One region of the Peribacillus phoenicis genome, then DNA from elsewhere that is predicted to be linked to it. Evidence: riboswitches for the same ligand, from Rfam matches in the RefSeq annotation. Region 1 holds a riboswitch; the other holds the start of a gene.
What was found. A riboswitch is a leader RNA that binds a small molecule or an ion and turns the genes downstream of it on or off. The one in region 1 is predicted to bind glycine.
Positions count from the first base shown of each region.

Region 2: linked by a shared signal. The riboswitch ahead of ABC374_RS01305 (amino acid permease) and the one ahead of gcvT (glycine cleavage system aminomethyltransferase GcvT) in region 1 are both predicted to bind glycine.

Region 1 covers NZ_JBDFMF010000001.1:3,282,249-3,298,193, forward strand. The annotation lists gene gcvPB (aminomethyl-transferring glycine dehydrogenase subunit GcvPB) at 1-32, opposite strand, end outside; gene gcvPA (aminomethyl-transferring glycine dehydrogenase subunit GcvPA) at 25-1,371, opposite strand; gene gcvT (glycine cleavage system aminomethyltransferase GcvT) at 1,389-2,495, opposite strand; glycine riboswitch at 2,634-2,717, opposite strand; glycine riboswitch at 2,721-2,808, opposite strand; gene ABC374_RS16050 (DEAD/DEAH box helicase) at 3,184-4,872, shown strand; gene ABC374_RS16055 (YqhG family protein) at 4,850-5,647, shown strand; gene ABC374_RS16060 (YqzE family protein) at 5,694-5,879, opposite strand; gene comGG (competence type IV pilus minor pilin ComGG) at 5,991-6,347, opposite strand; gene comGF (competence type IV pilus minor pilin ComGF) at 6,370-6,852, opposite strand; gene ABC374_RS16075 (hypothetical protein) at 6,800-7,138, opposite strand; gene comGD (competence type IV pilus minor pilin ComGD) at 7,125-7,583, opposite strand; gene comGC (competence type IV pilus major pilin ComGC) at 7,576-7,887, opposite strand; gene comGB (competence type IV pilus assembly protein ComGB) at 7,966-9,000, opposite strand; gene comGA (competence type IV pilus ATPase ComGA) at 8,984-10,069, opposite strand; gene ABC374_RS16100 (Spx/MgsR family RNA polymerase-binding regulatory protein) at 10,165-10,545, opposite strand; gene ABC374_RS16105 (helix-turn-helix transcriptional regulator) at 10,761-11,462, shown strand; gene ABC374_RS16110 (DUF2626 domain-containing protein) at 11,548-11,790, shown strand; gene ABC374_RS16115 (class I SAM-dependent methyltransferase) at 11,843-12,943, opposite strand; gene ABC374_RS16120 (MBL fold metallo-hydrolase) at 13,275-13,901, opposite strand; gene ABC374_RS16125 (DUF2759 domain-containing protein) at 14,134-14,307, shown strand; gene ABC374_RS16130 (YqgU-like beta propeller domain-containing protein) at 14,539-15,708, opposite strand; gene ABC374_RS16135 (M14 family metallopeptidase) at 15,882-15,945, opposite strand, start outside.
Region 2 covers NZ_JBDFMF010000001.1:259,980-275,924, reverse strand. The annotation lists gene ABC374_RS01320 (FAD-binding oxidoreductase) at 1-657, opposite strand, end outside; gene ABC374_RS01315 (hypothetical protein) at 856-1,017, opposite strand; gene ABC374_RS01310 (amino acid permease) at 1,083-2,471, opposite strand; glycine riboswitch at 2,975-3,053, shown strand; gene ABC374_RS01305 (amino acid permease) at 3,262-4,602, shown strand; gene ABC374_RS01300 (DUF3311 domain-containing protein) at 4,880-5,080, shown strand; gene ABC374_RS01295 (sodium:solute symporter family protein) at 5,077-6,555, shown strand; gene ABC374_RS01290 (hypothetical protein) at 6,680-6,886, opposite strand; gene argH (argininosuccinate lyase) at 7,148-8,632, opposite strand; gene ABC374_RS01280 (ABC transporter permease) at 8,648-10,336, opposite strand; gene ABC374_RS01275 (ABC transporter ATP-binding protein) at 10,333-11,445, opposite strand; gene ABC374_RS01270 (extracellular solute-binding protein) at 11,461-12,552, opposite strand; gene ABC374_RS01265 (ROK family transcriptional regulator) at 12,552-13,778, opposite strand; gene ABC374_RS01260 (NEW3 domain-containing protein) at 14,033-15,945, shown strand, end outside.

The sequences.
Region 1 (15,945 bases):
TCAAAAATGAGTGATTGATCTTGATTATTCATGTTGATCCCCCAATTCCTGCGCAAGTGCATCAATTTCTTCTTTTGTTCTAAGTTCAGTTACCGCAACCAGCATATGGTCTTTCAGCTCAGGATAAACCGTCCCTAAATCAAAGCCACCGATCATCCCTTTTTCAAAAAGGTTTTTATTGATTTCTGAAAACGAAGCAGGCAGTTTAATGACAAATTCATTGAACGAAGGACCATCGAATATCACTTCCACCCCTTTTGCCATAATTGCTTTTTTCGCATAATGAGCTTTTTGAATATTTTGCACGGCCATTTCTTTGACACCCTTTTTCCCAAGCGCGGTCATTGCAACAGAAGCTGCCAACGCATTCAAAGCTTGATTGGAACAAATGTTGGATGTGGCTTTGTCACGGCGAATGTGCTGTTCACGAGCTTGAAGCGTCAGTACAAATCCCCGTTTACCATTTTCATCCACTGTTTGACCGACGAGTCGGCCCGGAACTTTCCGAACAAGTTTATTAGTAACGGCAAAATATCCACAATGAGGTCCACCGAATGCCGCTGGAATGCCGAATGGCTGAGCATCCCCCGTTACGATATCTGCACCAAGTGCACCAGGGGATGTCAATGCTCCCAATGCAAGCGGATTACTGGAAACGATAAACATCGACTTGACGCCATGAATGATTTCCTCCATTTCTTTCAATGGCTCGATGCGGCCAAAAAAGTTCGGATATTGCACGATCACTCCTGCAATGTCCTCATTCGCCAATTCCCTTAAAGCAGCTAAGTCCGTCACACCGTCTTTAAAAGGAATTTCGATCACTTCCACGCGTTGCCCTTTCGCATATGTCTTAACGACTTCTCTTGATTCAGGATGAACGGCTCCTGAAATGAGAATCTTTTTGCGTCGTGTCTGGCCTGAAGCAAGCATGGCTGCTTCAGCCAGCGCTGTTCCGCCGTCATACATGGAGGAGTTAGCCACATCCATGCCCGTCAATTCACATATCATCGTTTGATATTCAAAGATGGCCTGAAGCTCCCCCTGTGAAATTTCAGGCTGATAGGGTGTATAAGCCGTGTAAAATTCAGAACGGGATAGAACATGATCGACGATGACCGGCGCGTAATGGTCATAGACACCCGCACCAAGGAAGGAAGCATAGTTTTTAAGGTCCGCATTCTTGGCAGCAAGCCTTGATAATTCTTTCATTAATGCAGGTTCAGATTTAGCAGGCTTGATATCGTATTCTCCTTGAAAACGAACGCTTTCAGGGATATCACTGAAAAGTTCTTCAGCAGTGGATACCCCTATCGCTTTCAGCATTTCTTGTTTATCTTGCTCTGTCATGGGTAAATAACGATGTTTCATCTAATGACCATTCCCCTCTATTTACGTGGTTTTTTATAAAAAGGTGTTTGTATTATAACGGCTTTCAAACGTTTGGAACGGATTTCCACTTCGACTTCCGCATCCAGCACCGAAAATTCCTTATCGATAAGTACCAAACCCACGTTTTTCTTCAACGTTGGTGATTGGGTACCGGTCGTGACCTCGCCAATGACTTTATCACCGCTGTAGACCTTATACCCATGACGTGGAATGCCACGGTCAATCATTTCAATTCCCACAAGCTTGCGGGAAGCTCCTTTCTCCTTTTGCTCAGCAAGAACGGCTTTCCCGAAAAAATCAACTTCCTTATCCACTTTTACTGCAAAACCAATCCCGGCTTCTATCGGGGTGATGTCCGCTGAAAGCTCCTGCCCATACAGCGGCAGTTTCGCTTCAAAACGCAGGGTATCACGAGCACCTAAACCAATCGGCTGAACCCCCTCTTCGTTTCCGGCATCCATAATCGCCTTCCAAAGGGCAGGACCATTTTCACTGTCACTATATATCTCAAAGCCATCCTCACCAGTGTACCCAGTACGGGATACCAGCGTGGAGATGCCGTTAATCATGACATTTTCCTTGAACTTGAAAAATCCTATTTCACTTAAGGCAGTATTTCCCGATAGTTTTTGTAATATCTTCTCTGCAGCTGGTCCTTGAAGTGCCAGCTGTGTATAGTCACTCGATACATTCGTAATTTGGACATCTTCCGTTAAATTAGCTTGCAGCCAATTGAAATCTTTTTCTGTATTCGCTGCATTGACCACGAGCAGATAGTCGTCCTCAGCCCTTTTATACACGATAAGATCATCGACCGTGCCTCCGTTTTCATAACACATGGCGGTATATTGGGCACCGCCCTGTTGCAGCTTTGATATATCATTGGTCAGCATCTTCTGTAAAAAGGAAAGGCTTCCGGGACCCTTAACATCGACTTCACCCATATGGGAAACATCGAATAACCCCGCTTTTGTTCGTACGGCTTCATGTTCGTCCTTTATACCCGAAAATTGGACAGGAAGTTCCCAGCCGCCAAAATCAATCGTTTTACCTCCGTATTCACGATAAACCTCAAATAGTGGTGTTCTTTTTAAATTGGTCAAAAAATGACCCCCTTCAGATTTTTTTTAATTAATTGGCTTCATTATCAAAAGCTTCTTGTCATTACGCATCAGATATTTCCTGATTCATGATGTGAAAAAAGCACAAAAAAGGACAGAGAAAGCCCGTTTGAGCTTTTTCTCTGTCCTGAAACCTGAAAGTTTACCTATGTAATAGGTTTTCCCCTTTGGTGGCCGTCCCAAAATGGGCGGCGCTCTCCAGAGTTGCGTCCAATAAGAGTTCTTTTGCCTGAGAGATTCACTGCTAAGTTTGCTCCTTCGGCGCTACATCCGTAGTCTCTCCCCTTATCTTCACCCGCATATAAATGGTCTACCAATGAAAGGAAGCGAATAAGCCACCAAGCATCGGTAAAACCCCTGAGCATCGTGGAATGCATTCTCTGCCAATTCTCCTGAAACTTCAGAAACCGTTTGATTGGTCTCCTTCAGTAATCTTGGATAAATTAGGAGCCTATAGCCCATACTAAGAAAACGCGAACTGCAAATCGATGTACAAAGATTCTTTGTAGCGTTTGGAAATTGGAATTTTCTAAATATACTTATATCCTACCCTAAGAAACTTATCTCTGCAATATCTTTTGAAGAGAAATATTTTTCTTACTTCACATATGAAATGTTCGGGTTTTGACCTTTTATTAAGGAAATTATGATTTAAGAGGGAGTTATTTCTATGAAAATCAATATATCCTTTAATTCTGAATGGACTGACGAGTTTCTGCAAAAGATGGAAAATGACGGTCCATGGGGGAATTGGGAGCTTTATAAGCTGGCGGTTCAAATGGAGGAAAATCTTATCATCCCTGATTTTGAAGGTTTACAGGCGCCCAAGCACCTTCCGCAGTTAACCCCGCTTCCGCATCAATTGGAAGCAGCCAAGCAAGTGGTGGAAAAGATGAATGGAAAGGCCATTTTAGCTGATGAGGTAGGGCTCGGAAAAACAATTGAAGCTGGATTGATACTAAAAGAGTATATGATTAGGGGCCTTGTAAAAAAAGTTTTGATCCTTGTTCCGGCTTCCCTTGTCACACAATGGGCTTTTGAATTGAATACCAAGTTTCATATACCGGCAGTCGTTCAGAGAAAAAGTTATGTTTGGGACTCCTGTGATGTGGTCATTTCATCCATTGATACAGCCAAACGCGCTCCACATCGAGATATCATTTTCAAGCAGGAATACGACTTCATCATTATTGATGAAGCTCATAAACTTAAAAATAATAAGACAAAGAACTATGAATTCGTCCAAAATCTGAAAAAGAAATTTTGTTTACTCCTGACAGCCACTCCGATTCAAAATAAAGTCGAGGAAATTTTCCACCTCGTTTCGTTATTGAAACCGGGCCACTTGGGAAATGCCTCACTTTTTTCGGAAAAGTATAAAGGGAAAGGCCGGAACATAATTGAAGATGAACACCTAAAGGAACTTGTCAATACTGTCATGATTCGAAACCGGCGGGCCGATACTGGCATTGAATGGACAAAACGGCATGTAGAGACCATCACCATTGAATTTTCTCCAACGGAACAAGCATTGTACGATGCCGTTTCCAAATTCAAACCTATTTCGGATGGTTCTAAAGGAAGCGCATTTTCGGCTCTCACTCTCCAAAGGGAAGCATGCAGCAGCAGAGAGGCGGTCTTTTATACATTAAAGAATATGAAAGCTAAATATGATCAGCCTTCCCCTGACTTTTTGGCAAAGCTTGATGATTTATTTTCTAAAGTGAATGAAACGGTTCAGAACTCCAAGGCTGAAAAAGCTTTGGAACTGATCAAGAAAATTGATGATAAAGTCATTATCTTTACCGAATATCGGGCGACTCAGCTATATTTACAATGGTACCTACAGCAGAATGGAATTTCTTCAGTTCCTTTCCGAGGCGGTTTTAAGCGCGGAAAGAAAGATTGGATGCGAGAATTATTCCAAAAGAATATACAGGTATTAATTGCAACAGAAGCTGGCGGGGAAGGGATAAACCTTCAGTTTTGCCATCACTTGATTAATTTTGACCTGCCATGGAACCCGATGAGGCTCGAACAGAGAATTGGACGGATACACCGCCTTGGTCAGGAAGAAGATGTGATGATTTATAACTTTGCCACGAAAAATACAGTAGAAGAACATATTCTGAAGTTATTATATGAAAAAATAAATTTATTCGAGAAAGTAATCGGCGAATTAGATGATATTCTAACCAAACTGGATATTAACAACATTGAAGAATATTTGATTGATGTGGTCGGCGAATCCAAAACAGAGGGCGAAATGAAAATCAAGATGGATAATTTTTCATCGTTAATCCAATTCGCTCAATCAATGAAGGAAGGTGAGGTTCATGCAGCAACGGGAAATTCATGATTTTTTATTAACTTACTTTAAAGCCAACGATTGTGAAATACTGGATAATGCACCAACCCACCTTACAGTCCAATTGACGATTGATATGGATAAAGAATTACTGAACAGACCCTTTTATTGGCATTATCTAGAAAAAACAGGTGGCGTTCCGAACCCAGCACAGATGACTTTCATTACCGATCCAGAACAAGCTCCATCCGATTTAAAGGGAGATATGATTCATTTTGGCTCCCCTCGCCTTCACCAGATTATTCAATCTACCAAAAAGCTGGCAGGGTATACTAGACTTTTTGAGGATACCCCTCCAACAAAAGGGGGAAATAATCCTTTGTTTCCTTGGCTGACCCTGAATGTGAAAATATCCTATCAATGCGACCGTAAAAAGGATACCTTCATGTCGATCGGACTGAATTTAATCTCAGGTGAGATCATGGAAAGATTTCACCATCGGGTTTTACCGATAAAGGTCACCCCAAAAATACCGGATTACTCCTTTACGCTTTCACCGCTCATCATGCCCAAGAGCGGATTGGCAAGACTCGATACATACATCAGGACCAGTTTCGAGGATGATGACCATTCCTGGGCAGAGGAAGCAATGCTTCGCTGGCAGAATGACTTGAATTTATTGGAGCATTTTTACAAGGATATGGACGAAAAAAGTGAGAGCTATTTTACCGAAAAAGATGCCTTAAAAGCTCAATATGAACCCAACATCCGAATATCCATCATCAACGGAGGGTTATTTTACCTTTCAGATAGGGCATTGGGATAAGTAAGAACAATAAAAAAACAGATGCCCTAAGTTCAGGACATCTGTTTTATTTTTTGATATTTTTCCTTACGAACATCGACAAAGCAAAAGGGACAATGCCAAACCAATGGGACATACCATGATTTTTATCCTCTTTTCTGTGACGGCGCTTTTCTTTTCGTTCTTTTTTCGTCAGATTAAAATACTCGACAAGCTGCTGAGTCAGATATTTAATATAAGCGTTTGTAGACATATAAAATCATCACCCTATGCAAAGTATGCCCCGTTTACGCTTCTTTTATTCTTTCGCTTGTTCCCTGAACACGTGTACCTGTCGCTTTCCGTTTAATGTTGATTTTGCGTATTACACAGCCTGCTTTTCCAACCATTCTTTCACTTCCCCCGCTTCTTTATCATATTGAATGATGACCCTTCCCTCGCGGTCATTTTTAGTCGTGGAAGAAAACTCGATATAGACGTAAGGCCCTTCTTCTTTCATTAAGGAATACCGTACCACACCATTAGGGTATGAAATTTTCCCCTGGATGATTTTGGGGATCTCTTCGCCCCACTCTGCCGTCACATCCTTGATCGCTAAATGGACAAGATGGTCGGCCACAAGCGATTCTTCCACTTCTTTATAAAACTTTTTATCGATGATAAACTGATCGATCATTAGTATCGTGAACATGATGAAAACACTCGCTACAATCATTACCATCGGGAAAACGACTCCTTTTTGATTATTCATCGACTTTCGTGACATTCCTAAAGAAAGGATGAAATCTTCGACTGAAAGTAGTCCCTGCTTTATCCGTTATATTTATAACAATGACACTGCCATCCTTCTCAACCCCGAATTTCGAAATGTTCTGTAAGATGACCTCATGCCCCATACCATTCACTCGTCTTCGGACCTTATCTTCATATTGTTCAAACGATGATAATTGTTCATCTGAATGCAGCAAATATAATTTATTTCCCATTACATCCTGAGCTTTGGAACTCCGGACCTCCTGCTTCATTTGCATGGTAAAGACCTCCCACTCTTTAGAATGTAATTCATCAACGGACCCCATCTGGGTGTGAATGATTGAAAAAAGCTGTAGAACAAAAAGGGACGTCGTCATTAATATCATTAAAGAAAAAAACATTTCAATCATCGTAAAGCCATCATTTTTTCGCAGCATCACAAATGGATTCAAGATTACCCGATTCATCTTCATAACGTACACACCCTTCAATCATCCCCGGGAAATCCCCATGGTCCTTCCAAACCAATTCATAGGATTTTTTTTTGTAGAAGATTTCCTGACCAATTGCTTGTATCTCCCCATCCATGAACGCCGTCAATCTTTCATATAATAAATGGTGGGCTTCTGTCCTTACGGCAATATCTTTCCGATGCGTCATTAACTCTTCAAGAATCGGTAAAATGGCAAGGACCAGGAAAATACAAATGGAAAATGCGGCCATCAGCTCAAGGTAAACGTAACCTTTACAATTTCTCAATCCTGAACCTCCCTTTACCGATATTGAGGACTAATTTGTACATTCCTTTTGACGTATCAATCATAATCGTCCCGGCTTTTGAAGCATTTCCATACTGATTAAAATGGAAGCTGAACCCCAAAGTGTCACTTAAAAACTGAATATCCTTTGGTATGCTTCTCTCTAGAACGATCCCCTCCGTATAAGACGAAACGGTATAAACCTTCTTGGCATTATCTATATGGAGGTAAATGAAGCTCTCATGACTGATGGCATACTGTTGTGCATAGAAGAGATCTTCATGGAATTGAGAAAGAAATAGCCTATTTTCCATGCCTTTAGTGAAGCTAGGATATAGATTAGGACCGATGGAAATCAGGAGTACAACAATAACGAGGACAATAAGGGTTTCAGATAGTGTGTACCCCCCATCGGAATGCCGTATATTCCCTTCTCTCCTACTCAACGACCGTTATCTTTCCTTTACTATCCAAACTAATATCATCCCCATTAGGACAGGATGTCTGTTTGAGATAGCCTTGACTTTCCAATTCCCCGATACTTCCGGGCAGTTTAGCATTATCAATCTCATAAGCCTGTACCTGTGCTTGGGCCATCTTCACGAATGCTTCACATCCTTTGGACTGAATCGTAGATTGGTTCTTTGTGATATTGGGGATTGTTATAATCAAAAGGATGGAAATTACCAGTAAAACAATAAGCATTTCAATTAGTGTAAAACCACGTTCATTCATCACTTTCTTCAACATATCCATCATGCTCCTGAAACCACCTGAATACCAGATAGCCTTCGAGCATTTTCACCTCCGGAATACAATAATAGAATTCTATATACTTTCGAGCAGTGAGAACATCGGCAGCAAAACCGCCAAATAAATGGACACGATCAACAGACCTATCAGTGAAAACATGAGAGGCTGAATGATTTTTAAGATTACATTCATTCTCTCTTCAATTTTCTCCAGTATAAAACGACTGTAATGAAGTAGCTCCGCATCAAGTCTGCCGTATTTTTGACCATTTGCAGCGACCACCGGCAAATTACCATCAAAATATGGAAGCTCCCGAAAAACTAATTCAAGTGATCTGCCCTCGATCAGATCATCCTTAATGATATTGCATAGTTTTTGGTAAAAAGGCTGCTGTTGATTTATCGAGAATAATTTAATGCTATCGTTAATCGATAGCCCTCCGGAGAGTAAACCACTTAATTGGCTTGCAAAAAAATAAGTTTCGTATAATTTGATGAAGGTCCCGAATATCGGAATTCCCATCAAAATCCTCCGCTGCCTTAATGGGCACAATCCGTTAAACCAAAATCGTTTGAGTACATACAAGAATATGAGCAATCCGAGTAAAAAGAAGGGGAGTGCTGGAAGAATGAATGTGAAAGCTGACATTAATCTCAAGAGTGTATGCTGATCGACATCCATCGTGATATAGATTGTCTGGAATTTAGGAAGGAGAACACTCTGAAGAATATAAAAAACGATACCTACAAAAAAGACTAAGAATACAGGATACACCATTAACTTTTTTACTTTATCCATATCCTCGGTTCTTTTCTTCCAATATCGCCCGCCTTCTTTCAACGCCCGTTCCAGGTCGCCGTATTGTTCTCCATAAAATATATAACTTACAAGCTGCGGATGAAAATTCAGATGGGTCAGCACCAAGTGCAGCGGGAAACCGTTCCTTAAATCGGCTTTAGCCTGAGTGAAGTCTTCCGCTTTCTTCTTTGATTCCTGAAATTCAAGAAAATGTAAAGCCTCCGCCAAGGGATAACCATGCTTCAATAATTCACCTAGCTTCGAAATAAAGACCGCCTGCTCTTTTACCCTCCATTTACTTTTTGGTTTCATGGTATACCAGCCGTTCATATTCCTCTGAATCCACATAGCCCATCGCAACCGCTTTTCCGATTTCATCCTTCAATTGGCGGTAGCCTACCGTTGCCATTCCTTTTTCATCTCCCATTATCCTGAGAACCTCAGCCAGGCTTTTTCCATAGAGCAATTCATATACACTGGCCCTTTTATTCCTGGCAGTCATTTTGCAAGCAAAAGCACAGTCCCCTTTACATGGAAGACATCGCAATTCAACCAGCCGCTGTGCTGTCACGCCAATCAAACTCTGTTCAACCTCAAGCAAGCTGACACCAAATTCCAGTAACCTGGAGATGGCTCCCTTGGCATCCCTTGTATGCATGGTTGTAAGTATCAAATGACCGGTTAATGCGGCACGCACTGCAATTTTGGCAGTTTCTGCATCCCTGACTTCCCCAACCATAATCACGTCGGGGTCATGTCTCAGGACAGCTTTTAGACCGACAGAATACGTAATGCCCGCCTTTTCATTGATTTGGACTTGCAGTACCTTTTCGGATACATTTTCAATGGGATCTTCAAGTGTAATGATATTTCGATTGATCATTTCGTGGGCATGGTGAAGCAGGGAATATAATGTCGTGGTTTTTCCACTGCCGGTCGGGCCGGTAAAAATAAGCATGCCATGGGAATGCTTCAGGAGTGCAATCAATTTTTGGACGGTGTTTGGAAATAAGGATAACTGTTCGAGAGGGAGGATATTCTGTTGGGGTATTAAACGGATGACCAAACTTTCGAGATGGGCAGTGGGTAAAGTGGAAAGGCGGAGTCCGACAACCTGGTTAGCCAATTTAATGGTGAGGGCACCACTCTGGGGCCTCCTTTTCTCCCCTATATCCATCGAGGCAAGGAACTTCAAATGAGCGATCAGCCTCTCAGCTTCAAAGAATGATAATGTTTCCTGGGGTACAAGCTTATTGTCTATCCTGAATTGGATGAGAGGTCCCTCCCTCCGAAAAAAAATGTGGATATCCGATGCAGATTCCTGAATGGCACGGGTTAATATTTTTTCTGCGGTCTTTTCAATCGATATCAATTCATTCATCACCTCCTATATTTCTTGTTGTAAGGATTCGACAATCCACGACAAATTCCTGCTCCAGAATAAAAAAAATTCCCGAAAAGAACTTCGAGAATCATTTACATGCTAACTTTCAATTCAAGCCTTTGGGAAACCAAATTTCTTAAAGCGTCTACATTATGACCTATCACCAGTTTTTCCCCGTCTATGAGGATGGGCCTTCTTAATAACTTCGGTTCTTTTGTTAATAATTGGATGACATCAGAAAGCATCATTTCGTCAATATTAACTTGTAAGTCTTTGTAAGCTTCACTTCTTGTAGCTAATACTTCATCAAGTCCTTCCGTTGTCAATTCAAGGATTCTTTTTAACTCTGCTGCAGTTGGAGTTTCTCTGAATAAATGTCGTTCATCGAAGGAAACATGATTGGCCCTTAACCATTTTTTTGTTTTACGGCAAGATGTACAACTTGGGTACGAAAAGAAAGTTAACTGTGCCATACTAATCACTCCCCGTTCACATTTTGTATACAATTATATTTTATATAATGAATGTATAACATTTGTACAATTAATGTATATTTTTTTGCATTATAAAACAGTTTAATTTGTGAACTTTTTTTAAACTAAAGGGAGTTAGCGCTTTCTATTATTCCATTTTTTTCTGCCTGCATTATAATGGACATAGGTAAACTATGGAATACAGGAGGGGTGTAATGGAACAAACGTTAAAAATAACAAACGTGTTAGCAGATCCCACCAGGTATTATATATATCAGCATATTGTGAACAACCATGGCGCTGTATCGGTACAGCAAATTGCCGATTCTTTTAACATCCATCCAAATGTTGCCCGTCTACATTTGTCAAAACTTGAAGATATCGATATGTTGACCTCGGATGCCCGAAAGACCGGTAAAGGCGGTCGACCGAGCCGGCTTTATCGATTATCTGATAAAGTCATTCAGCTTCATTTTCCATACAGGAACTATCAGCTGCTTTCCAGGATTGCAATCCAGACGATGATGACATTAGGGGAACAAGGAAAACAGGCTTTTTATGAAACGGGAAAAGCTTTCGGGGAGGAACTGATCAAGCAGCAACTAGCCCTGAACTCGAAGTCAATCGATCGAATTGCTTTTGCCGAAAAAGTCAGCATGCTTAAAAATGCGGCTACCATCGCAGGGTTATCTCCTGAAATACAAGCAAGCGAAGAAGAAAATAAAATATCCTTCCGTATCTTCAATTGCCCGTTTAAGGAAGTTACTGAAGTGGATCCAGGGACAATCTGCTCCATGCACAATTCATTTTTAGAAGGTATGTTCGAAGCCTTGTTTGATAATGTCAATATTGTGGAATTAGAAAATATGATGTCCAATTGTGCAGCATGCTCATACCAAGCTTCGGTTCTCACATAGAAACAAAAGGCATCCTTTACATTACCTTACAATTTCATTTATAATTATTTAGAATGTACACGACTAGACATAAGGAGGGATTCGGATGGAACGCATGTTCAGAGTATGTGGATTTTGGACAGGAATTATGGCAATTTTCTTTTATCTTGGCCATATGCATCAAACGTCTTTGCTTTTCTTTGCACAAACGATCTTTTTTGTACTTTTAAGTTATTTGAAATTATCTGAGCGCATGTATATTTATGTTTTCGGCGCCTATCTTACCGTTTTCTTTGCAGGATTTTCCTACTGGAGCGTATTTATGATGACTCCTGGTACTGCGCATTAAGAACAAGCAATATTACATAACCCATGAATTTTGATTCATGGGTTTTTACTTGTCACCATTCAGGAAAGATCCTTACATCATTTGCTAAATTCTTCAATTGAAGCAACACTTTGAAATGTTCACTAACTCCCCCTGGAACGATAAGTCCGCGAATTGCACGATTACGCTTCGCCGTTTTCGAGAATGGATCAGTTCCTTGATGGTCCCTCAGTTCCTCTAATATCCCTGCTTTAAGCAAGAATTCATTTTGAAGAAAAAGCCCCTGATTGGAAAGATCCTTTCTTTTTCCAATCTCGATTAATGTGTCAAAATGGATATGTGTCGTCAGATCCATATCACCAGGATACATAAGTGGATCTTTAATCATTTGGTGCTCATAATAGCCCCTCAAGCTCCCTTGAAGATGAGCTGGCTCCTTCCATTCCTTTTCGGTATAGCCATAATCAATTGTAAGGAGTATACCCGATTCGATACAGGAAACGATCTTCTCATATTCACGGACCATTTTTAACGGAACTTCATATCGTTGTTTTTCATTTAAGGTGACAGTTCGTTCTGTAAGGTAAGATAGAATGTCAGGGTTGTCCAAAGGTTCCCTCACCTCTACCAACTCGCCTTCCTTTTCAGTGACGAATACCTCTACGAGGGCTCCCTTATACTTTTCAATCACATGTATAGGCAACGCGTCGAAAAGTTCATTTGAAAAGAGGATACCATTTACCTTCGTCCATTTTTCCAAACTGGCAGCAGAAACTGCCTGTTTGAACATCCCTATACGTTCTTGCTGAAGCCTCCTATGAAATGGACTTTCATCCACAAGGATATAAGTCAAAGAGTCCCATATCTGCGGTTCCATTTCCTTCATGGAAACGAGGATATCATAAGCGAGCTTACCGTCCCCTGCGCCGACCTCGATGATTTTTGGTGAAACTCCGCAGTTTTTTATTAAATAAACGAACCATCTGGCCAGAGATCTCCCAAATGCATCCCCAACATTGCCAGACGTATAAAAATCCCCTCTGGAGCCAATCTTCTTTTTTGCGCGTACATAGTAGCCTATATTTGGCGCATATAAAACAGCTTCCATATAGTCATGATAGGAAATTCTTTTTTGGGGGCTTCCTGCAATCAATTCCTTTAAGTGATTTTTCAACACAATGCCTCCGTCTCCATGCTTCCATCAAATGAAAATTAAATGTTCCTTTCTTTACAAAACACATAAATAAGTTTTTATCGACAATCATACTCAAAACAAAATTTAAAGTTCACAAAATGTTCATTTTTTTCATTTCGCAGTAATAAGCGTGCCATGATTACAAAATGAATGTTTCCAAATCTTAGTTCAGAGCCGAATTAAAGTCTGCACACAAGGCAAGGTCCCGGTTTCTATTTTCAGTATAGTTTGGGAAATGACCCATTTCAATATTTTTACATAATTAAGAACTTAAAATAAAACAGGTGCCAAACGGCACCTGCAAAAGTCATTATCTCAAAAAGGGATTAGTATTCTTTTCATCCAGAATGGTCGTGACAGGCCCATGACCAGGAAAAACGATCGTATCATCAGAAAGTGTCAGCAGCTTCGTTTCAATGCTATTTAACAGCACTGCCTCGCTTCCGCCTATTAAATCGGTTCTGCCTACGCTTCCTTGGAACAAGACATCCCCTGAAAAGAGAAGCCTTTCGTCCTTTACATAATACGAAACGCTCCCTGGTGAGTGTCCGGGGGTTTCGAATACTTCGAAAGTGAATCCCCCAATAGTAAGTTGTTGCTCATTTGCCAGGAAGTGATCGGCAGGCTTCATGCGCATTGGATTTTCCGGGAACCAGTTTTGAGAACCATTCAATGCGGGATCAAGTAGCCACTTGGCCTCTTTTTCATGAATATATGCAGGTATCTCATAATGATCCCGAATAGCATCAAGAGCACCGATATGGTCAAAATGTGCATGTGTCAATAAAATCGCCAAAGGCTTTAAATTTTTTGTTTGTATGTACTGTATGATTTTCTGCGGCTCTTCACCCGGATCGAAAATGATGCAATCCTGTCCATCAGAAACTACATAACAATTCGTTTGCAGCGGGCCTAGAGGTATTTGTGTCCATTTCATTTCCATCAACTCCAATATGATTTTCTATCTTCATCTTACACTAATTAAGCTGCTAATGTTAATCCAGTTTACTCAAGTCATAGAAGTGTCACCTATTAAACCTCGACAAATAATTGAAAAAATATTAAGATATTAACAAATGCAATCTTTTCTACATATTTTTGGTAGTTGCTTTATTCTCTGGGTATATTATTAAGGATTAAGTATTCATTACGAAAAAGGGGGTTTTGACATGATATTAATGGTAGTTTTCGGACTTGTGGCTATATTAGGAGTAGTAGCTGTGTTTACCTCATTAAAAAAGAGAAACTTCTTAGGATTCATTTTTGCTGCCGGCAGTGCAGTCGTGTTTGGCTGGTTCACTGTCATGACTGTCATCAACAGCGGTTTTCCAGTTGCCCATTGAAGAAAAAAGCTCGCCAATCCGGCGAGCTTTCAGTTTGTAGACAAAAGGGGTGTAGAATCGACGAATACGCATTCTGCACTTTAACTTCTATAAGTTGCTGTCTTTAAGAGTGCCTGTAACGGAAATCAACGTCCAATTGTACAAGCCATAAAAAAACTGTAGGCAAACGATTTTCATCGAGTTTCCTACAGTCTGAAAGCTCGCCATCCGGCGAGCTTTTGTTTTAGGTCATCATGTTTGTTTGAACAATCTTTGTATTTGATGGGTTTTCATATCAATGATTTTCTCAAATTGATATCCATATAAGCAGAAGTTGCCATCAAGCGAACAGCTTAATGGTTCATTTTCCATGTCCTTCATCAATTCTTCTTGTGTGCCTTTTTCCCAATTTAATTTAGTTAAGGTAAACCTTCCCTCATATTGGTCCGCATCTTTTGATTCATTAGGAATAAATGTTATCAATTCCTTGTCTTTTTCAATGAAATCATAGGAGGGAATCACCCAATCTGAAAAGCTTTTCAATAGTGGTACGGAAAAAGAGTGGATCGGCTTGTTTGTTGGATCATAAAATGCATATGTACCCCGATCTTGTTTTTCTGTCTCCACTTGAATCGTCATTAGCGCTTGTTTCATTTTTTTAAAGTGAATGACATCGAGCATAAGGCTGTCCGTTCCATCCCCATTAAGCGCTTTTCTTTCTAGGGGTGCCGTCAAAGCAGGTTCTTCCCTGTCCCAATCGAGAAACATCAAATCTTTTTCACTTGCCCATTGAGCAAAGGGCTGTGGAAAGTCCAGAGTTTCCATTGTTTGTTCATCTGGATTCAACACATAACTGTTGTATGTCCAATCTTCATAAAAACTCGATAAAAACAACTGGCCATCTTTAAATGAATTCCACTCATAAGCTAATTCATAGGCTGGGATCGCCACGGAATACAGTGGATCTCCCGTTTTATCGAGTATTGTGATTGATGCTTTACCCGAAGAGGTGAAGGACGATAACAAAATATGCGTTCCAGACGGACTGATCGATACTTCAGAAAACTCAAAAGCCGGCTGATAGAAAACGGAAGTATCATTCGTTTCCAAATTCCATGCCATCAACTGGGATAATTCATTACCATCCCGCTTCACAGAATATAAAATGGTTTTAGAATCCAGCCATCCAACAATGGCTTCGATTTTATCCGTTTCTGTCGGGACCTTTAGATTGCTTACTGAAGTTTCCAGGTTTGATTGGGAGTGTTCTTTTTCCGTATCATTTACGGGTTTACTAAGGTCCTTGGAAGGCTCACAAGCCGAGATAAGAAGGATAGTGGAGATAAATAATGGGATGAAACACAACATCTTACAAATGGAAAGCCGCATACAAAGTGCTGCTTTGGATACTTTAATCTCCACACACCTCCCACTTCAAAACTAAAACGCCTGGCATATGTGAGCGAGACATTAGAAAGAGAGTAAGGATTAACCAATCGAATCCTTACGACTTTCATTATAAAGTAAAAAAGAGAAAATGTGGCGAATAATGATCTTATATTTTTTTGGAAGTATATCCCTTAGGGGGAAATGTATCACATATAAAGGCCTGCCACCAATATCTTGACGGTATCTTCATATATACCAGGCAAATGGGAA
Region 2 (15,945 bases), 3.0 Mb from region 1:
AAAATCTTCCCATCCCCATGTGACGGAGAAAATCGATACCCTTGATACGGGGTGTACCCTGAAGGTAAGAGAAGTGACTATGCCAAAGTTTCCCCCTCCTCCCCCGCAGCATGCCCAAAATAAATCACTATTAATTTTCCTATTTGCTTTAATGAGTTTGGCGCTTCTCTTTCCGCACGCCCTTACCATTTCTATTTCAAGCAAATTGTCACAAGTAAGTCCAAAGCGTCTCGATAACATACCTATTCCACCGCCAAGCGTAAGGCCTACAAGACCAACACCGCTTTCGGTCCCAGCCGGAATCGTCGTGCCATACTTCCATAGCATATTATATACTTGACCTAAATCAGCTCCTGCTTCGATTTTTGCAATCATTTTTTCACGGTTGACCTTGATATTGTACATTTCACTTATATCAATGATTAGACCGCCATTCACTAATGAAAAATTCTCATAACTATGCCTGCCGCTCCTAACCCGGAAAGGTGTATGATTTTCCCGGGCCCACTTCAATGAATTCAACACATCATTGGAATTTTGACAAAACACAATGACCTTTGGGAATTTAGAAAAACTTAAGTTATTATTTATCCTGGCATGCTCATACTCAGCATCATTAGGTGTAACGACCCGCCCGGTAAGCTTTGTTCTTTCCAAAATATAACCCCTTCCTCGGGTAAGATGATGTTACATCCTATGAAAAAATCTGTCAGGAAGACACATTCCATAAGCGACCCACCGCTGGCATCCCTTGTTACGGGGTCTAATTAGCTTTACTCATGAATTTCGCTGGTTTACTCTAGTTTCGTAGCTTTACTCGTGAGTTTCGACGATTTACTCGTGAATTCCATTGATTTACTCGAGTTTCGCTGGTTTACTCATGAGTTTCGCCGTTTTACTCGTGAGTTTCACTTGTTTACTCGTGAGTTTTGCCGTTTTACTCGTGAATTTCGCTGGTTTACTCGTGAATTTCGCTGGTTTACTCGTGAATTCCGCTGATTTACTCGTGAATTCCAACAATTGATCACCAAAGACAAAAAAGCCCTTCTCGAATTAAGAGAAGGGCTTTCCAATAGAGTTGCTTATCCCGAAATTTCATCATCGGATTTAACATCCAATGGTGTTCGTTTATCCATTTTCAGGATGTAATAACTTGCCACGACCAAACCTAGGAAAACGATTCCGACAACCAAGGAAATCCTTGTACTAGGATTGATCCACATACCGACCAGCACCATCAGTAAAAAGGCTATTGTCGAATAGTTACTGAAAGGGGCCAACGGCATCTTGAACGGATGCTTCTCCATTTCAGCGGCATTTACTTTTCTGAATTTAAGCTCACTGATAAGTAAGACAAACCATGGAATCATCCCAGGCAATACACTCGCACTGTACACATAAAGGAATAATTGCGGCGGTGCAAGGTAATTCAGGATAACCCCGATGCCCAATCCTAAAAGTACAGCGATCGTGCAATATGCCGGCACTCCATTTTTAGATACTTTAGCAAAGATTTTCGGAGCTTGGCCATTCAATGCAAGTGTGTAAAGCATACGCCCTGCACTGAAAATACCACTGTTGCATCCAGACATTGCCGCAGTGATTACGACAAAATTGATGATTCCTGCTGCTGCTGTGATACCTATTTTTGCAAAGGTTGAAACGAATGGGCTTCCTAAGTCATCCAGTTGATCCCAAGGGAAGACTGTCACGATGACGAATATGGCGCCAATATAGAAAATTAAAATGCGCCATATGATCGACTGGATCGCTTTTGTTACGGTCTTCGTTGGATCTTTCGCTTCTCCGGCTGTGATGCCGATAAGCTCAACGCCTTGATAGGATGCCACGACAAGGGAAAGCGCAAAGAAGAATCCTGTCCAGCCTCCCGTAAAGAAGCCGCCATTTTCCCAAAGATTCGATAATCCAATCGCATCCCCGCCATTCCCTATTCCAAAGAAGATAAGGCCAACGCCGGCAACGATCATCAATACAATCGTTATGATTTTTATAAGCGCAAACCAGAATTCAAATTCCCCGAAGGATTTGACGGAAATGAGGTTGGCCGCCCCCAAGATGATCATGGCGACCACACCTGGTATCCAGGCCGGTAACTCCGGGAACCAATATTGCATATACAACCCAACCGCGATGATTTCGGACATTCCGACGATTACCCATTGAAACCAATTGCTCCAAGCAGTCATATAACCTGCCAAAGGATGTATATAGCTGCTCGCAAAGGTTGCAAATGAACCTGTAGTCGGTTCTAAATATAGCATCTCACCCATGGAACGCATGATGAAAAATATAAAAATACCTGCGATGGCATAAGCAAGCATTACAGAGGGCCCGGTCCATTTGATCGTGCTCGCCGATCCCATGAATAACCCGACACCGATGGTTCCGCCCAAAGCTATCATTTGAATGTGACGTGCTTCCAGCCCTCTCTTTAATTCCTTGTTCGACATGTTTAACTCCCCCAGATGCAATATCGGTAATGCTTTTCTATCCTTACCACGAACGACTCTCTATTAATTATTGCGATTAGAAATGCTCTATCGAAGAAAAAATATCAATAACACTTCAATTATGTTTTCTTATCTTATAATAGTAAATATTCTGTAAAAATACAATTGTATTTTTGAAATAAACAGTTGCCAAATATATCTTGGCAATTTCCCTAATCTAAAAATATCATTTCAAAAAAATGATGATCAATATTTCATAATAGTGATCATCCAAAAAATAAATTTTTCAAGTACCTTAATAAAAATTAAGATCACTATAAAACTGCAGATATTGCCTTTTTCACTTCAAAAAAACTTGTTGACCTACCGAAAAATAGATGATAGAATTCCAATATTATTTTATAAGCATAATGAATGATTCAGCAGTGGTAGATTATCACTGACGACATTTATTCACAACCGCATACAAGCAAGCGATGAATGCTATGGATGACACTATAGCAGGAGCAGCTTCTGGAGAGACTGTACAAGATGCAGCGCCGAAGGATTCACAATCTCAGGCAAAAGGACAGAAGAGTAACGAATGATAAAATTGTTATTCTGAACCCTTTAAGAGATTGGTATTATCCAATCTCTTTTTTTTATTGTCCATTTTGTGGTTGGACTAAAAACAACAGCTTTAAAACCAATGGGAAAGGCAAGCTGGACGAAAAAATCACGTCCCTCTCTCCAAGACCATGCAGGTAAACTCATTCACTACTAAGACTATAAAAAAACGGGGGCGTAGGAATTGGCTAAACAAGAATTAAAAAGAGATTTAAAAAATAGACATGTACAACTGATTGCAATAGGAGGAACCATTGGCACCGGATTATTTTTAGGTTCCGGAAAAGCCATACAATTGGCAGGTCCTTCTATTTTATTTTCCTATCTGATAATAGGGATTGCCTTGTTTTTTGTGATGAGGGCACTAGGTGAATTGCTCTTATCCAATGCAGGGTATGCATCATTCACTGAATTTGCAACCGAATATGTCGGTCCATGGGCAGGCTTCGTGACAGGTTGGACATATTGGTTCTGTTGGATCATGACCGCAATGGCCGATATCATAGCTGTCGGCGTCTATATACAATATTGGTTCGATATCCCTCAATGGATTCCGGCTCTAATATGCCTGGTCATTCTTTTAGGATTGAACCTATTGACCGTTAAATTATTTGGTGAATTGGAATTCTGGTTTGCCATCATTAAAGTAATCACGATCATCGCCTTGATCATCGTGGGAATCATCCTTTTGATCATCGGCTTCAATACCAATACCGGAACGGTTTCCCTAACGAACCTATGGAATCATGGGGGCATGTTCCCCAATGGCATTTCCGGATTCCTGTTATCTTTACAACTGGTCGTCTTCTCATTTGTCGGTGTCGAATTGGTCGGGGTTTCCGCAGCAGAAACGGCAAACCCGAGAAAGAACATTCCATCTGCCATCAATAAAATCCCTGTCCGGATTTTACTTTTCTATGTTGGTGCACTATTCGTCATTCTCTGCGTCAACCCATGGACACAACTGGATGCCACGAGCAGCCCATTTGTAGAGGTCTTTGCGTTAATCGGCATTCCTGTCGCTGCAGGGATCATCAACTTCGTCGTTTTGACTTCCGCTGCTTCTGCATGCAACAGCGGTTTATTTTCAACGAGCCGAATACTTTATACGTTAAGCAGGAATGGCGAAGCCCCTGCTAAACTGGAAAAATTAAATAAACAGGCTGTTCCGGGCAATGCCTTATTAACATCCACAATCGTTGTATCAATAGGGGCATTATTAAGCAAGCTGATACCGGAACAGGCATTTACTGTCGTGACGACCATCAGTGCCATCTGTTTCATATGGGTATGGAGCATTATCTTGATCTCCCATATCAAATATTCGAAAACAAGGCCTGACCTAAGAGCCGAATCGACTTTCAAGGCTCCTTTTACACCTTTTGTCAATTACGTCATTTTAGGATTATTCCTGTTCATCCTTATTGTTATGCTATTCGCTGAAGCTACACGACTATCACTGCTCTTGACCCCAATCTGGTTCATCCTCTTGGTGATACTATATAACTATCGGAAAAAAAGATAGCTAAAGGAAAAAAGCCTTGAACTCAATATGAATTCAAGGCTTTATCTGTCTTATGAACATATCAGGGTTCGGCTGTCTGCGCACAGTTGCTCAAATATATCAGGCAACTGCATTAAATTTTATATCAAAATAGTGTAAGCTAATATATATTATCGGACCTTTTCCGTCATGTATGAATTTTTCATCCCGGTTTGGTTCACCCATCCATCAGTGGCATTAAAGAATAAACCACCATTGGTGGGCGTTTCACTTTATTTAAAACAGAGGGGGTTGTTTAATGAAGATTATATATATTCTTACTCTAGTTCCTTTTATAGGCATACTAGGATTTCTGCCTTTTGTTAATAAAATAGAACCATATGTATTAGGGATGCCTTTCAATATGTTCTGGATGGCTATGTGGGTGGTCCTTACCTCTGCCATACTCGGCATCATGTATAAGCTGGATCCCAGGAATCGGGAAGGTGACCAGGAATGAATATTGCTCTCTTAATCATTTTAGCATTTTTACTTCTATCGATATTTTTAGGCATACGCTCTTCAAAAGGAAAAGATATGGACTTGGAACAATGGACGGTGGGCGGACGCGGTTTTGGTGCGATATTCGTCTTTCTGCTGATGGCCGGGGAAATCTATACGACCTTCTCCTTCCTTGGCGGCAGCGGCTGGGCTTATGGCAAGGGCGCACCCGCTCTATATGTTCTAATTTACATTACTTTGTCTTACGTATTATCCTATTGGCTCCTGCCGGAAATTTGGAGATATGCCAAGGAAAATAAACTGATGTCTCAATCCGATTTCTTTGTAAGCAAATATAAGAGTCCCGGTTTAGGAATTTTGGCTGCGCTTGTCGGTGTGGTGTCGATGATTCCAGTGATCGTCGTGCAGCTGAAAGGATTGGGGATCATTGTCTCAGAAGCATCTTATGGTGCCATCTCTATGTCTGAGGCAGTTTGGATGGGGGCGATCAGCCTTACCATTTATGTGATGATCTCCGGTATACACGGATCAGTTTGGACAGCGGTCATTAAAGATATCATGATGGTCGCCATAATAGGATTTTTGGGGATTTATCTGCCGATTCATTACTTTGGCGGATTTCAGCCGATGTTTGAAGCGATTGATGCGGCCAAGCCTGGTTTTCTAAAGTTCCCAGATCAGGGACTTAGCGTATCATGGTTCATCTCCACGGTAATATTGCTCGTATTCGGTTTCTATATGTGGCCCCAGGTTTTCAGCGCTGTTTATTCAGCACGCAGCGGCAAGGTATTTCGAAAAAATGCCATTATCAGCCCATTATATACACTCATGCTGTTATTCGTCTTTTTCGTTGGGTTTACAGCTATATTGAAAGTGCCCGGACTCGTTGGGGCAGATGCAGACCTCTCATTGCTGCGCCTTTCGATCGAGACCTTTGATCCATGGTTTATAGGCATAATCGGCGGAGCTGGATTGTTGACCGCATTGGTGCCGGGATCCATGCTTTTGATGAGCGTCGCTACACTGCTCGCGAAAAACGTCTATAAGGAATTTGCACCTGCAGTATCCGATCGCCATGTTGTACGATTGGCAAAGTTCCTTGTTCCAGTCATTGCCCTTATAGCCGTCTACTTCACCTTAAACGGCGGCGAAACGATGTCGGCATTAATTCTTATGGGATACAGTCTCATCACACAGCTTTTCCCGTCCCTTCTCTTTAGTCTGAAAAGGAACAATCCGATCAATAAATTTGGCGCAATCGCCGGCATCATTACCGGATTGGCCATCGTAATCTGCATTACACTCAGTCAATCGACAATAGGGACCTTGTTTCCATCCTTGCCACAAGCAGCGAAAGATTTGAATGTGGGAATCATCGCATTGGCAGTCAATTTCATTGTGATGATGACGGTAAGTCTTGCTTTCAGAAAGCACGCGGTTCAGTTGGAACCTAAATCTGTTAACGATATATGAAGGTTATTTTGGATAATAAACATCGGAAGGCTCAGTCAAAAGACTGAGCCTTCCTTATTATCGACATCCAAAGCATAATGTCCTTTTTCTCAAGATTGATTATAGGAAGTCTCATTTTAGACTATTAATCTTTTCTGTTTATAAACAAATCCCCTATTTTAACTAATAAATACAATGAAAAAATAATCATCAAGGTTCTGGATACTACCAGGCCATCAATAGCTAAGTCATATCCACCTCTTAATAAGGCTTCCGGATTAAAGCAAAAGGTAATCGATATTACGAAAGCTATTAAAATCAGGATAACACCGAACTGAGATCTATTTGACATTTACATTCCGCCTCATATTATATATTTTACAAATAATAGCATTTTTATTGGGAATAATCTACATTTATTGTCAATGGGGATATCTCAGTTGCAATAAAAATCCAAAATAAATAGCCACCCTAATAAAGAATGACTATATATCATGAAATATGAAGCTTTCTCAGTAAAATGCTAATGCTTACGAGCCAAATACTCGAATTTCACGCTTTTACTCGGGAGTTTCATGCGCGTTAAGACTCATTTCCTTTATGCCCCGTACCTTTAATAATCCACTAAAGCCTTCCTGCCATCATTCAATGCTTTGACCATTTCCTTGTATTCCTGCAAATCTTGTTCCAGTTTTTGTTTTCTATTTACAATCATTCTCGTAACCTCTTTAGGGGAGGGCCCGCCTTGAATGCTTCTAATTTCCACAAAATACTCGGGGGAGATTATTTTTTTCCATTCATCTTCTGCTATGTTCACTGAAACGAATTCATTGATGATCTTGTTGATTTCTTGTGTGTCCCAATCATATAGCTCTTTCCCTTCACTAATTGACCGTTTTGCAATTGTACTTGCTATGGAGTGGGCTTTTCTAAAGGATATGTCGTAATCTCTTGATAGGGTATCCGCTAATTCAGTAACCGTTATACAGGATTTTGCGGCCATTTTCTTTGTGTGTTCTTCATTTACTTTCAAAGTCGACATGACGGCATACATTAGTTTCATGACACGTCCTGCATTCGAAAAAGCCCGATATAAATGCGGCTGTAAATCATCTTCCGTATCGACGATATCACCAAATGGTGTATTGTGGATCATATTCATTGCAGCAAGTGCATCACCATAAGCACTGCTTGCAATCGAACGGGAATGTTCAATGGAGACTGGATTTCTTTTTTGCGGCATGATGCTGCTCACTTGAACATAAGGGTCCGCCACATGAAAGGTTCCAAACTCCCTTGTCACATGCTGCAGGAAATCTTGAATCCATCTTCCGGTATTGACCATGCACGTCATGATGGCAGTTGCGGTTTCCAATAAATAATCCGCCCCGCCAATCGAGTCATAGGAATTCTCAATCACCGAATCAAATCCAAGCAGTTCAGCAGTACGGTTCCGGCTGATTGGAAAACCGGTGGTCGTTAATGCGGCCGCGCCCAAAGGGGATTGGTTAACCGTTTCATAGGCTGCCCATAATCGGCCAATATCCCTTTGAAGCACATCATAAATGGCTAAAAAGTAATGTCCCATTGTAGTCGGCTGAGCCGGTTGGGTATGCGTGTAACCTGTAATATAGGTTTCTGTATGTTTTTCAGCCTGCACCAAGAATGCTTCACTCAATTGGTTTGCATAGCCAATCAATTGAAGCAGATGACCTCTCAAAACAAGCCGGTACATCGCAACGCCCATATCATTACGACTGCGGCCGATATGAATCTTTCCTGCAAGCTCATGACCGATTTCCTCACCGACCTTTGCCTCCATCATGAAAAATAAGTCCTCGAATTGGGGCTGATAGGTCAATTGCGCGAGATCTGTTTGAGCCACTTTCCGAATCCCATCAAGCATGGTTTTCGCCTCTTCTTCTTTAATGATCTTTTGTTCCGAAAGCATGATGACATGTGCCCGATGAATATCGAACATTGCATGAAATAAGTAATCTCTTTGATCATTAAAAACAGGCATCAGAAGCTCTCTAGCATAGGTTTTTCCGGGAAAGGCACTACCTTCATTTTTGATAAATTCTTCAAGCCTGCTCATCTTTGAACCTCCGATTTATAAAGCTTTTTCCGCTTTGATTCCAAAAAACTTGTTCGAAATAAAGAGAACGATTACAATCAGCGTGATTTGAATCATCCCATAGGCAGCTGCCTGCCCCATATTGAACATCCGAAGCTGATTCATGATTTCAATGGATATGGGCCTGTTTGAAATTGTGTACAACAGGACCGAGGTCGGGAATTCCCCCACAGATTCGATAAATGCCAATAATGTCCCTGATAAAACACCAGGCATAATAATCGGGAATATGACTTTTCTGAAGGTATAAAACCACTTTGCCCCCAAGTTTCTTGCTGCTTCTTCAATCGAGTCATCCAGCTGCTCCAGAACGGCGTTAGTCGAACGGACAACGAGCGGAATATGCCTGATGAAATAGGCAAGCGGCAAAATCCAAAATGTTCCTACCAATATTTGACCAAAGGAAAAAATGCTAGGTTCATTGAATGCGAATATCAAGTTCATCCCTATGACCGTTGCAGGCAACGCCCAAGGAATCATGACTAGAATATCGACAAAGCTTTTCCCGACGAATTTCCGTTTAACAAGTACATAGGACGCTATGACCCCAAACACCAGATTTGCCAACGTAGCAATAACCGCCATCAGTAAACTATTTCGTAACGGTTTGAAGATATTAGGGTCTTCAAACAAAAGCCGGTAATTTTCCATATTAAATACTGTTGGATATGTTTGAAATGTCCAGGTTCCATCCGGCACTAGTGAAAGCAATAGAATCGTAAAGTGCGGTAAAAGCAAAATAATTACGCCGATGATACCCGTTAAGACCATCACCCATTTCATAAACGGGTTCTTCACTTCACTCCTGTGTGCGCCAATTCCTTTCGAAGCCATGCGATAATCCTTCCTATTCTGATACCAACGCATGAATACTAGAAATGAAATCGAAACGATGGATAGAATGACGGATTGAGTAGCGGCAATTTCCATATCACCATTGATTTTTGAAAAATAAATTTGCAGGCTCAACACCCTGTATCCGCCAGCTAATAAAAACGGGGCACTGAAAGAAGCCATCGATATCATGAAAACAAGTAGAGAAGCGGCAACGATGGCAGGTGTCAATAATGGAAATGTAACCTTCCAAAAAACCTTTAATTTATTTGCACCTAAGTTATAAGCCGCTTCTTCAAGGGACGGATCTATTTTATTGATTGCAGCGGATACGGTCATATAAAAATAAACATACATCGTATAGGCATGCACGATAAGGATTCCCGATACCCCGCCAATCTTGAATGGAACCTTCTCGAGACCAAACAGGTCCTTGATGGCATTTGGAATCAATCCCGATTCTCCATATAAAAACATAAAGGCCATGACCCCTACCAATGATGGAAGGACAATCGGCAAAATCGCTGCTGATGAAAAGAAGCTTCTGCCGGGAAAATCGTAACGGTTAAAAATGAATGCGAGCGGAATGCCAATCAAGGCACTGACCAATACACTCAATAAGGATATATAAACAGAATTCCATAGAGCCTCTAAGTTCGTTTTCGATTCCTGTACGAAGAAGTCCTGATAATTTCCAAGGGATATCGTTCCTTCTTTTTGCAGACTTTCTATAAAGGTCCTCAACGATGGGTAGAGTACATAAGCTATGAGCACCAATGCAACTGGTATAAGGAGCCAAACCGTCAATCTCGTATCACGATTTTTAATCATGGCGCATCACCGCTTATGACAGGGATAAGACGCAGCTGTTTCTCAGGAAGCTGGACATACACTTCCTTTCCTTGATAAAAGTATCCAAAATCATAAGTGTTAAATACGTCGACCCTTAGTAACACGTCTTGAACATCCACCATGACATTCACAACAGATCCAAAGAATTGGACGGAATTTATTTTACCTTTAAAGATATTCTTTCCTTCCTCGGTCACATCCAGAAATCTGATTGCTTCAGGACGAATCGAAACAGCAAAGTCATCATCAGTCTGTAAGATCGAAATTCCTTCTCTAGCTTGATTTGGTACATGCAATTTAATCGGTTGTTCACTATTTTTAAGGGCAACCTCTATATTATCTTGTTGGACTTTTTCGACTTGAACGGGCAATAGATTAATCTCGCCTATAAAACTCGCCACAAAATCATTGGCCGGCCGATTATAAATTTCTGCCGGTGTCCCGACCTGGTGACAAACACCATAATTGAACACAGCTATCCTATCACTCATGGATAATGCCTCAGCTTGATCATGCGTGACATAAATGGTGGTAATCTTATAATCACGCTGCAGCCTTAAGATTTCCACTCTCATTTCATCACGAAGCTTGGCATCCAGATTACTTAATGGTTCATCCAGCAGTAATATTTCCGGTTCAATGACCAGTGCTCTCGCAAGGGCCACCCGCTGCTGCTGCCCTCCGCTTAACTGGCTCACTTGACGATTCGAGTAGCTCTCCAGCCTGACCTTTTGGAGGGCATCCAGCACTCTCCTCTTTAAGTCAGCAGAAGAAACCTTTCTCACACGCAAGCCAAACGCTACATTTTCAAAAACAGTCATGTGGGGAAAGAGGGCATAGTTTTGAAAAACCATGCCTGTATTTCTTTTCTCCGGAGGTACACGCGTCATATCTTTGTCGCCAAATCGGACGACACCTTTTGTTGGATAATAAAAACCGGCAATCATCCGAAGCGTTGTCGTTTTACCGCAGCCGCTTGGACCAAGAAAGGTAAAAAACTCCCCTTCTTTGATGTCCAGATTTAAATGGTCAACAGCTATCGTTTTCCCGAAGGCTTTTTGGACATTCTCTATTTTTATTGACGCCATCCCAACGACACTTCCTTATTCTTTAATTTCTTTATCTCCACTTTTAATATTTTCGTCCCAGTATTTCATCCACTCGTCACCTTTTTCCTCGAATGCATTCCAATCAATATTCATCGCTTTAATTTCCGTTTCCGTGATCCATTCAGGTAAATCCTTCACATCACTTCTGGTCGGAATTCTGTAAAATTCTTCTGCCAATGTTTTTGCGGCTTCTGGTGAATTCACGAACTCATAAAAGGCTTCAGCCGCTTTTGGATGCTTGGCTCCTTCAACGATGGCGATACCTTCTGTCAATACAGGTGTTCCGCTTTCCGGAATGACAAACTCAAACGGATAATTTTTATTTTCCTTCAGCATGACAACATCCGGCATTGCCCAAACGGAAAGTGAGCCCTCTCCTTTGGCTACCTTGTTATACATCATTTCCGGGTTTGCTGAATATTCCTTTGTGTTTTGGTCGAGCTTCTTTAACCAGTCATACCCTTCTTTTGGATCATTTGTATCCTTATACGTCCGATAGATCATAGCAGAAAAAATTGTCCTCATCGTTCCGGAGGCTAGCGGATAGCGGATGATGATTTCATCTTTCCACTTCGGATCAAGCAGCTCATCCCAATCTTTCGGTACCTCGTCTTTTGATAGTTCTTTGCTGTTATACATGATGACTTCCGGTGTCTGGCTCGTTCCCGTCCAATACCATTCCGGATCGTGGAATCCTTCATCGAGACTATCGGAATAGCTAGGCTTATAAGAAGCCAGCAGCCCATCACCCTTTGCTTGATTGAAGTTCGTGGAAGGTGCCCCCCACCAAACGTCTGCCTGCGGATTACTTTTCTCTGATCGAACGCGGTCAAGGATTTCCTGGGACCCCATATCAAGCCACTCAACATCAATACCATACTCATCTTCGAACTGCTTTTCGAATTTAGATAAAATATCTTTGCCATGCGGTGAATAAACAACGATTTTATCTTCCAGATCACCCTTTTTTCCCTTGGCACCGCCAGCATCCGAATTCGTTTTCGTATCTGTACCGTTACATCCCGAAATCAATAGTGCTGCCGATAAGGCCATTACTGAAACAAGCGACTTTTTCCTATTTTTCATTAATACTCCCCCTCATCCCGAAAATTCAAAATGCCATCATGCTCCCTTAAGAATAAGGAAACCGCTCCTAGTACTCCTGCGTTTTCTCCAAGTTGTGAAGTTTTCAATTCTACTAAACTTGGAAGATATCGATCAACGACCTCCTGAATTCTAGGTAAAATGTATTCAGATGAATTTAATACACCACCTCCTAAAATGATCACTTCTGGATTTAGCAAACTAGCCGCATTGACAATTCCGCAAGCTAAATGTTCGATGGCTTCATTTATGACGGCCATTGCAGTCGTGTCTCCTTTTTTTGCTGACAAAAAGGCATCCTCCCCCGATAGTTCGGAAGATTTGGCCCGTTCGAATAAAAGATGAAGAGGATCCTTGAGAACCTCCCTTGTAAAATGACTGCCTATCGACTTTCCTCCTGCGACACTTTCCAAATAACCGTATCTATTGAAAATCGGCTTGAATTCACGCTTCATATCCTCTTTGTCCGTTACCATATATCCCATTTCCCCAGCTGCACTGGAAGCCCCTCTGTATAACTGGTTATTCAAGATAATACCGCTTCCTATCCCCGTGCCAACCGCAATGAACAGCAAATTCCGCTTATTTTGTGCATTACCCAGCCACTGTTCACCTAATGCAGCCGCGTTTACATCATTGTCCAGAAAAATCGGGAAATCAAAATACCGCTTCGCTTCGGCTATGAACGGATATTGTACCCAGCCTAAACTCGGTGCCTCTATTACTAATCCGCTTGCCGTTTGCGTTATACCAGGAATCCCGACTCCCATTCCCAATATCCTGCCTTTCGCAATCTGGTTCTTTGCAATTAACCGTTCCGTTTCAATCGCCATTTGTTTAAGAAGTCCTGAATGTAAATAAGTGTTTGTTGAAAAACTAGTGTCGGCAAGAATGTTGCCGCTTAAATCACTTAAAATGATTTTCACTTTCGTCCCGCCTATATCGACCCCAATGATATAGGCAGCCTTTTCATTAAAAAAGAGCTGGATGGGCCTTCTCCCGCCTTGAGAGGAGGATTCTCCTATTCCTTTTTCAAATACCCATTTCTCCCTTATAAGTTCATCCACAGCCAGAGAAACAGTTGGTTTACTTAGCTGAAGCTTAACGGCGATTTCAGCTCTTGAAATGGGCGAACATTCCTGGATGCATTGAATGATTCTTTTTTTATTGACATATTTTTGATGACTGGGTGTTCTTTTAAAACTCATCACATCACGGCCTTACATCATTTAGTTAGTAAATCTTACTAATTAAGTAAAAATATAACTTAAATATTTTCAACGCACAAGATATTTTTCGAAACATTTAAAATGTTCAATTTTTAATAGTTACTTCGAATCATTTACATTTATAACCATTAATGCTATTTATTAGATAAGTTTTTTCGTCTGGTTAGTTAGAAAATATTACTAACCTACATTTTTTTAGGTGTCTTATAAAGTTGAAGGGGGTTAAAAAATTAATGAAAAAAGCTCTGTTATCGCTGCTTTCCCTTTTGTTGGTTCTTGCATTATTGCCGCTTGGAGGTAGCGCTGCAAATCCTGAGGAAGCCAACGTTGAGTTATGGAATGCGGTCAAGCCGCTCGAGACGACCGTGACATTCTTGAACAGCGGTGCCCATCCAGATGATGAACGCAGTGACTTTCTCGCTTATCTATCGAGAGGGTTAGGGGTGAAGACATCCAGCCTGATTGCAAACCGAGGTGAAGGCGGACAAAATGAAATTGGGGATGAACTGGACAATGCTCTTGGAATCATCCGTTCGAGGGAAATGATTGAAGCTGCGAAAATCACAGGGGTTAAGGCCTATCATCTAAGTGAAACTACCTCAGATCCCATTTATGATTTCGGCTTCTCTAAAACACCAGAGGAAACATTAGAAAAATGGGGCGAAGAACTCACCTATGAACGGCTTATCCGCTTTATTCGGACGTATCAGCCGGATATATTGATGCCATCCTTTCAAAATGATGCTACCCAGCATGGACATCATCGAACAATGACAATCTTAAGTGAACGTGCCTTTAAGGATGCGGCCGACCCAACTGTGTTTCCGCAACAATTGAAACAAGGGCTATCGGTATGGCAAGTGAAAAAGTTATATTTGCCCGTTTCCTCGGCAGATCAAGCAACCACTTCGATTGAAATCGGTGAATATGACCCAATATACAATATGACTTACCCACAGCTTGGAGAACAATCCCGCTATCTGCATAAAAGCCAAGGCATGGGTTCTGATATCCCGGCAGCACCCCGCCAGATTCATCTGGATTTGAAGCAAAGCGCCGTTGATACAAAAAACCAGTCGGACCTTTTTGCAGGTGTACCTTACAATTTTACTGAATGGGCTGAAAAACTCCCCCGCTCAGCTTCAAAATTAAAAGGTGAATTTAAATACCTGCAACGGAATTTGGACGCTGTTATTGCGGCTTATCCAAATGAAAAACGTGTTTTTTCAATATCCCAAAATGCTCTCTCCAATGTTCGTTCAATTACTGCGCAAGTCAAAAAGGCAAAGCTAAGCCCTGCCATTAAGAACGACTTGCTTCATAAGCTCTCATTAAAAGAAGAGCAATTGCAAAACGTCAGTTATGTCTCCTCAGGACTCGAAGTTCAAGCTAAAGCAGCTTCAAAGATCCTGACGAAAGGTCAAAAAACGCACGTAACCGTAACCGTGAAGAATAACGGGAAACAAACCTTGAAAAAAGTCTCTGCAGCATTGAACGTGCCTAAAGGATGGAAGACCAAAACAAAAGCTAAAGATGTCAATCTGGCACCAAATAAATCAGCGACAATGACCTATCTGGTTGAAGTCCCTGAAGATGCAGCCTATTACCATGCCTATGATCAATCAACCATTACGACCAGCATTTCTTATAAATACGGCAGCACAAAAACTTCCATCAAGGAGGAAGTGGATGGAACGATCGCTGTCCTTCCCGACGTTGGCCTTACCCTATCTCCTGAAGATATCGTCGTAAATACAGCAGATGTAAAAGAGGAAGTCCCAGTGACGGTAACCTTGAAAAACTATACAGAAGGAAAAGCATCGGCAAAGGTCGCTTTAAAAGTCCCTGAAAATTGGGGAGTTCATCCCCAAAATGCCACTGTATCATTTAAAGAAAAATCAGAAGAAAAACAAGTGAAGTTCACCCTCAGACCACCGAAGACAATACAAAATGGTGAATATCAGGTGAAGGCAGCTGCTACTGTCAATGGGAAAACCTTTGATTCGACCATTCAGGAAATTTCCTATGACCATATCGGAACATTCTATTACCAATACCCAGCAGCTATCAATACCGTTGCATTCGAGCTTTTGAAGCCAGCTTCATTAAAAGTGGGGTACATTGAAAGCGGATTCGATAAAGTGGC